2 regions of the Pectobacterium punjabense genome follow, and region 2 is predicted to be linked to the other one. Evidence: predicted binding sites of a transcription regulator. Region 2 holds the regulator's gene; the other holds the start of a gene.
The links. The regulator Fur, encoded in region 2, represses iron uptake genes when iron is present. The targets are predictions, from matches to a motif close to ATAATAATGAGAACNACTATCAA.
Positions count from the first base shown of each region.

Region 1 (4,216 bases), 1.1 Mb from region 2:
TTGAGAAGAGTGAAGGTCGTCAGTTCAATTACTGGTATATGGCTACCATGCTCAGCGCCAAACAGCTGGTGAACATGCTGACGCAGGATAACTTCGACATCAACACCGCCACAGCCCGGCTCAAAGCCTATGAAGACAACGCTGACGCCCTGATCGAACTGGCCAAGCAGCCCGACGCCGCAAAACCCGCAACATGGTCCGTAATGGATTCACCATTGGAAAATTATCGCGTGTCCGCCAAAGAGCGCCTGCGCCGCATACGCGATAAAACCCCCTACAGCCAAGGTGAGCGCCTGCTACTGTCCAAGAACTCCGGCTGGATGGTGGATGGCAGCGCCGATAAGCTCATCAAGAACTACAACTCACTAGTGGAAAGCAGCAACCGTCTGCGCTAACTCATGCGACCACGTTGCATAGAAAGATGACCGCGCGGCGAGTTAACCCTGCCGCGCATCTTGGTGAAGAGTGCGGGAAATAGTGCCTTGGTCGCTTTTTTGCGTGCAGAGTTTGCGGCGTTCTCCAGCATTCGCACGGCAATGACGTCATTCTGAAATAAAAAAAGGAATGCGGTTTGGATCTTCATCCCGCATTCCTTCTTAAAACACCATTCTCAAGCGTTATTTAGCAGCAGCGGTTTCCGCACCAACCAAGCCAACCTTGAGGTAGCCCGCTTTACGCAGTGAATCCATCACGCTCATGATAGTTTCATAATCAACGCTTTTATCCGCCTGAAAGAAGATAGTTGTTTCTTTGTTGGCGCTGGTTTTCGCATCCAACACCTGAGCCAGAGACTGCTCGTTAATCGCCTCTTCCCCCAGAAACATTTGCTTATCCGCTTTTACCGTCAGATAAAGTGGCTTCTCTGGACGCGGCTGCGGTACTGCTGATGATGCTGGCAGATCGACACGAATGTCCACCGTTGCCAGCGGTGCCGCCACCATGAAGATGATCAGCAGAACCAGCATGACGTCAATGAACGGCGTGACGTTGATGTCATGCATTTCACCGTCATCACCCGCGTCCTCCTTCAAATGCATCGCCATGACTTAACCCACCCGCAGTTTATGCGCTGCTGAAGACGCCCGGTTATCGTTGCTGGCGGCAACGTCAAGATCGCGGCTTTGCAACAGCAACACTTGTGCCGCCACATCGCCAACCGTCGCTTTGTAGCCAGCAATCGAACGAGCGAAGACGTTATAGATAACCACCGCAGGAATCGCAGCGACCAGACCAATCGCCGTCGCCAGCAGAGCTTCTGCAATCCCCGGTGCAACCACCGCCAGGTTAGTCGTTTGCGTCTGTGCAATACCGATGAAGCTGTTCATGATGCCCCATACCGTACCGAACAACCCCACAAACGGTGCAACTGCCCCAACCGTTGCCAGATAGCCATTGCCACGTCCCATATGACGCCCGGTAGCCGCCACGCGACGTTCCAGACGAAACGCGGTGCGCTCTTTAATCCCGTTGTTGTCATCCGAACGTGCGGAGAGTTCCAGTTCGTTCTGCGCATCCACCAATAGCTGTTGCGCTACACTGCCTGGTTTGAACGCCTCCGCCGTTTCCAGCGCATCGTCCAGCGTTTTCGCCTGTTCCAGCGCCAGATACTCACGGCGCAGGCGACGTTTCGCGCCAGACATTTCAACGCTTTTACTGAAGAAAATCGCCCAGGTAATCACGGAAGCCAACAGCAAGCCGATCATCACCGTTTTCACCACGGCATCAGCATGCTGGTACATGCCCCAGACGGACAAATCAGTCTTCATCAGGTTATTCGTACCCGGTGCAGCACTGGCCGGAAGCGTGAGCGCGGATGCTGGTGCATCGGTTGTCACGGGGGCAGAAGGGGATGCAGCAGCAGGCTGAGCGGCTGGCGCTGCATTCTCTGTCGATAACGGCGTCGTTGCCGGCGCTGCAAACGCATTTCCACTTAGTCCCGCCGTACACAGCAGGATAACCAGCACGCTACGGGAAAATGCGCTGAACGCACCACGTTTTTTTTGCCAGGTTGATAACACCTGTTGAGTTGTATTACTGACAGCCGTCTTCACGCTGTGCCTCCACCATTCGTTCTGTACAATAACGTGCACATACCCGCAGGTATTAATGCCGCAATAACGCAGCCTGAAATGATACCAAACCCTGAACGAATTGATAGTCGTTCTCATTATTATTTACGCCAGATAACACACTTTTTCTTGCGTTCTGACAGGGTTTTTAGGGGTATTACCTGCATATCGCTGGGAAATGCATAAAAAAATCATGAAACATAGCATCCAGAAATATATCTCAGGAGAGAGCCGCAGGTACTCACTTAGAGCACAGCGTTATACCGCTAGGCTTTTGTGATCGACATTAAGTTATCACACCATTTCATGGTGGCTGGCGATAGGTTAAATGAAATGAATGGAAACACAAACACACAATAAGATAAATAAAAACACCATGTTACGCATATTGAGATTGGGGAAATAGGAATAAAACCCCTATAAAACAGCATTTCATATTAGCTTTTTCTTTTGTGACACGAGTCATTCTACGAAGTTGTATAATAGGTTAGCTTAACTCATAGAGAATGCCGACGCGCACCACGATAATATCCCATACAAGGATGCCGTCGTCTCACCACTGTACCACCATAAGTTATTCTATTTTTTCATAGGTTTATTTTTTCAATCACCATTTGATTATCGATAATGTCACCCTACCTCTGGAGATAATTCAATGAAGCTGTCGAAAACATTGATCGGCGTTTGTCTGAGTTCTACTGTACTCCTGATGAGCCACGCGATTCAGGCGCAACAAATTAAAGCCTCCGATGTTCACCCTGAAGGATATCCGAATGTCGTCGCCGTACAGAAAATGGGAGAGAAATTAAAAGCTGCCACAGGTGGCAGACTGGAAATTAAAACCTTCCCTGGCGGCGTATTAGGTGATGAAAAACAAATGATTGAGCAGGCGCAGCTCGGTGCCATTGATATTATTCGTGTATCAATGACGCCCGTTGCCGCTATTTTACCGGAAATAGAAGTCTTTACGCTGCCCTATATTTTCCGTGATGAAGATCATCTGCATAAAGTACTGGATGGAAAAATCGGGCAGGAAATTGGTGATAAGATTACTCAGAACAGTAAATCAAAATTGGTTTTCCTAGGCTGGATGGACGCGGGAACGCGTAATTTAATCACCAAGCAGCCAGTAGCCAAACCAGAAGACCTCAAAGGCATGAAAATTCGCGTCCAAACCAGTCAGGTCGCTCTCGCAACGCTGAAAGCCATGGGCGCCAACTCCATCGCCATGGGCACCAGTGAAGTCTTTAGCGGCATGCAAACCGGCGTGATTGACGGCACTGAGAATAATCCGCCAACCTATGTCGCACATAACTACATGCCTGTTGCCAAGAATTTCACCTGGAGCCGCCACTTTATTATTCCGGAGCTGTTCCTGTACTCCAAAACCAAATGGGACAAGCTTTCCAAAGAAGATCAGGATCTTATCCTGAAGCTGGCGAAAGAAGCGCAGCAAGAACAGCGCGTGCTGTGGAATGAGTATACTCAGCAATCTCTGGATAAAATGAAGGCCGGTGGCGTTCAATTCCATGAAATTGATACCGAGTACTATTTCAAAGCTACGCAGCCTGTACGCGATCAGTTTGGTGCCAAATACCAGGATCTGATTAAAGCCGTCGCCGACGTCCAATAATCAATATCTCATCTGAGCGGATAAATAGCCTGCTATTTATCCGCCACCATGAATAGCCTCGTATTAACAATTATCCTTCGCTGCTCATTTAGCGAAGTGAATATAGGTGGCGCAATGGCACAGTCTTATCACTTAAGTATGGATATACTCTATCGTATTGCCATGTGGGTTTCTGGTCTGGCGTTATTAATTATGACGCTAATAATTCCTATCGGCATATTCGCACGTTATGTTTTAAATTCAGCCTTATCCTGGCCAGAACCCATTTCGATTATTTGTATGGTGACGTTTACTTTTGTAGGCGCAGCCGTCAGTTACCGTTCTAGCTCACATATTGCAGTCAGCATGTTTACCGACAGATTGCCAGAATCCGGTAAGAAGATTTGCGCTCACCTGTCGAATATCCTGATGCTCTTAATCAGCCTGTTTATTCTCTATTACAGCACCGTGCTTTGTATGGAATTATGGGAACAGCCCGTCGCAGAATTTCCATTATTAACCGCGGGTGAAAGTT
Region 1 covers NZ_CP038498.1:427,455-431,670, reverse strand. The annotation lists gene E2566_RS02005 (YiiG family protein) at 1-395, shown strand, start outside; gene E2566_RS02000 (hypothetical protein) at 392-583, opposite strand; gene exbD (TonB system transport protein ExbD) at 618-1,043, opposite strand; gene exbB (tol-pal system-associated acyl-CoA thioesterase) at 1,047-2,051, opposite strand; gene E2566_RS01985 (TRAP transporter substrate-binding protein) at 2,725-3,702, shown strand; gene E2566_RS01980 (TRAP transporter small permease) at 3,817-4,216, shown strand, end outside.
Region 1: the regulator Fur is predicted to act here: its motif matches at 2,152-2,174, upstream of exbB (tol-pal system-associated acyl-CoA thioesterase).

Region 2 (4,216 bases):
AACAACCAGATTATTCCAGTCACGGCTGACAGCTTGCACCAGAGCATCGTCCAGACTCGCATGATCGATAGCATTAAACGCCACCAGATCAGACTTCAGCTTATCCAGCGCGACGAGCGCGGAGGCCTGCTCTTTATCTGCGGTGGCATTATCACCACTGCGACGCGCATCTACAGCGCGCGCCAGACGAGTTACCATACGAAAGTATTGATCGTTACCCTGATTGATAAAGTTCATGTTCTGAACCAGCAAGGTGCTGGTTTTCGAGGTCGCTGTCATCTCTTTAAAAGAGAACATGGTATATATTGATACGCCGCCCCAAAGAACACAAAAAATGCCCAGCACCCATAGCATAGCGGTTCTGATGGCAATATTTTTAATAAGTCTCATAGCTCACTCCAAATCAGGAAAATGGTTAAAAAGATTTTTATCGCTAATCAACCGATATGAATCAGAAAATTCACACCATGAAACAGGTCACTTCTCCCTAGCGTTCACATTTCACCGAGTTGAAAACTCAAAAACCACGCTAACTCATCGGCTAAATACAGAGAATATTTAGCACTCTTGCTATATTTATTAATATAATTTTTCGCACTGATAATAAATTAGCCTATTTTTATAAATATAAGGTTTTTAATCATAGGGTTGAACGCAAACCGACGGTCACCCGCTTCCCATGCGGATTGGCGTGGGTATGCAGCCAGGCTGGCAAAGCAATTTGGGCATCATTTTCATTTTATTCTTTAACATCAAAAAGCTAAAACCTTTCTCTTTAAGGTTGCATCGTTTCAGCTGTAAATGGTTATAATTCTTATCTTCTTCATTAGGAATTTTCCCGCAAAATGTTACACGCATTCAATTCGATAAAACATTATCTTTTGTATGCATTTTAATTTCCCTGAATAGGGATGTACCGTTCCGTGACTTTTATTTTTCACAAACAGAAGTCTGCTTTTAATTACAATTGAAACAAACCATAAAATAAAAATATCATTCATAAAAAATGAAACGGTGTTGCAAATAAATAACCTTTATAATACTAAGGCTGTGTAGACCTAATCTCAGAAGACATCATACTCACACAATTAAGGTGGGTATTTTAACGCCCATGGAGAGGGTTTTCCGTTTCTTTTATTGCCCTCAGCATTTCGCATGCTCTTGATTTACGCCTCCATACCGATACGAGTTTCTCCTGATGTGAGTGTCTGTTATTATTAACAGATAAGTGGGTGAAATATTACACCATACCATTAGGAATCAAGAGGTTATTCAATTCATGGCACTCATCGGAATATTCTTTGGCAGTGATACGGGCAACACGGAAAACATCGCCAAAACGATCCAACAGCAGTTAGGCACCAACGTTGCTGATGTTCATGACATCGCCAAAAGCAGCAAAGAGGACCTCGAAGGTTTCGATATTCTGCTGTTGGGTATTCCAACCTGGTATTACGGTGAAGCTCAGTGCGATTGGGATGACTTCTTCCCTTCGCTGGAAGAGGTTGATTTCACCGGAAAATTGGTTGCCTTGTTTGGCTGCGGCGATCAGGAAGACTATGCGGAATATTTCTGTGATGCCATGGGCACCATTCGTGACATCATTGAGCCTCGCGGCGCGACGATTGTCGGCCACTGGCCAACTGAAGGTTATTACTTTGAAGCCTCTAAAGGGCTCGCCGACGACAATCACTTCATTGGTTTGGCTATCGATGAAGACCGTCAGCCTGAGCTGACCAGCGAACGCGTAACGACGTGGGTGAAACAAATCAGTGATGAACTGAATCTAAAAGAGCTGGTTGGCTAAGCCATTTTGGCCCTGATAATTTCGATCAGGGCCAAAATAGTATCGATAGGTAAAACCTTTCATAATAATTGATACATTTTTTTAACTTCTATCAGTAAACCTGTACAATAATCCCATCGGTTTTATACGTGCTTCATCCTTTCTTCATTCATCAACAATGGACTGCGCTGTATATCAGTAGTATGAATGGGGACAATATTGTTAACATTCCCTTGTTTTCATTTTGTATGCGCGGTTCTATAATTGAGACGCAATTACATTTTTTGAGCCGACCGATGTCATAGGCTAGGCAGCCTCCATTGATAAGTAAGCAACAGGACTAAACCCGCATGACTGACAACAATACCGCATTAAAGAAGGCCGGCCTGAAAGTCACTCTTCCAAGACTGAAAATACTGGAAGTGCTACAGGACCCTGTCTGTCATCACGTCAGTGCGGAAGATTTATATAAGAGACTGATTGATATGGGTGAAGAGATTGGTCTTGCTACCGTCTATCGCGTACTCAACCAGTTTGATGATGCAGGCATCGTAACCCGTCATAACTTCGAAGGGGGTAAATCCGTCTTTGAACTGACGCAACAGCATCATCACGATCACCTAATTTGCCTCGACTGTGGCAAAGTCATTGAATTCCGCGATGAATCTATCGAAGCACGTCAGCGTGAGATCGCAGAAAGACACGGTATTAAACTGACCAACCACAGTTTGTATCTCTATGGGCATTGCAGTGAAGGGGATTGTCGAGAAGACGAAACTCTGCATGAGTCCACACGATAAATCGACCGCATCAAAAAATAAAACCGCCGAGGCGGTTTTATTTTTGTCTTCTACTTCGTGGCATTAGCCAACCCAAGTATCGCGCAGTCCGACCGTTCGGTTAAACACCAGATGTTCTGCACTGGAGTAAACACGATCGGCACAGAAGTAACCTTCGCGCTCAAACTGATACGCTTTCTCTACTTCCGCCTGTGCCAAGCTCGCCTCGACAAAACCTTGCGTCACTTTCAGTGAGTCTGGGTTAATCGTCGACAGGAAGTCATCCGCCGCGCCAGGGTTCGCCACACTGAACAGACGATCGTACAAGCGGAATTCCGCAGGGACGCCATGTGCAGCGGAGACCCAGTGGATGACGCCTTTCACTTTACGTCCATCAGCCGGATCTTTGCTCAGCGTTTCTGCATCGTAACTGCAATAGATCGTGGTGATAGTGCCCTGCTCGTCTTTTTCAATGCGATCGGCTTTGATCACATAGGCATTACGCAGACGCACTTCTTTACCCAGCACCAAACGTTTGTACTGCTTGTTGGCTTCTTCGCGGAAGTCAGCGCGATCGATGTAAACTTCGCGGCTGAATGCCACCTGACGTGAGCCCATTTCCGGCTTATTAGGATGATTTGGCATCGCAACAAACTCTTCGTGCTCAGCAGACAGATTCTCGATCACCACTTTGACCGGATCTAACACTGCCATTGCACGCGGAGCATTCTCATTCAGATCGTCACGGATGCAGGATTCAAGTGCAGCCATTTCCACGTTATTGTCCTGCTTCGTTACGCCGATGCGCACACAGAATTCACGGACGGAAGCCGCACTATAGCCACGACGACGCAGGCCTGAGATAGTCGGCATACGCGGATCATCCCAGCCTTCAACCACGTTTTCCACGACCAGTTGGTTCAGCTTACGCTTGGACATAATCGCGTATTCGAGATTGAGGCGGGAGAATTCGTACTGGCGTGGGTGACAAGGAATCGTGATGTTATCCAGTACCCAATCGTACAAACGGCGGTTATCCTGGAATTCCAGCGTACACAGCGAATGCGTGATTCCTTCCAATGCGTCGGAAATGCAGTGGGTGAAGTCATACATCGGGTAGATGCACCACTTATTGCCCGTCTGGTGGTGATCGGCGAACTTAATGCGATACAACACAGGATCGCGCATCACGATAAAGGATGATGCCATATCGATTTTTGCACGCAGACAAGCAGTACCTTCGGCAAACCCACCGTTGCGCATTTTTTCAAACAGCGCCAGGTTTTCCTGCACGGTACGGTCACGATAAGGGCTGTTTTTACCCGGTGCCGTCAACGTGCCACGATATTCACGAATCTGATCGGCCGTCAGCTCATCAACGTAAGCCAGTCCTTTACCGATCAGCTCAACCGCATAAGCGTGCAGTTGATCGAAATAATCAGAAGAATAACGAACGTTACCGCTCCATGAAAAACCCAGCCACTCGACGTCACGTTTGATCGACTCAACGTATTCGATATCTTCTTTTACCGGATTGGTGTCGTCAAAACGCAGGTTACATTGCCCCTGGTAGTCACGCGCGATCCCAAAATTCAGACAAATAGATTTGGCATGCCCAATATGCAGATAACCGTTCGGCTCTGGCGGGAAA
Region 2 covers NZ_CP038498.1:1,485,129-1,489,344, reverse strand. The annotation lists gene E2566_RS06645 (methyl-accepting chemotaxis protein) at 1-390, opposite strand, end outside; gene fldA (flavodoxin FldA) at 1,280-1,807, shown strand; gene fur (ferric iron uptake transcriptional regulator) at 2,137-2,586, shown strand; gene glnS (glutamine--tRNA ligase) at 2,650-4,216, opposite strand, start outside.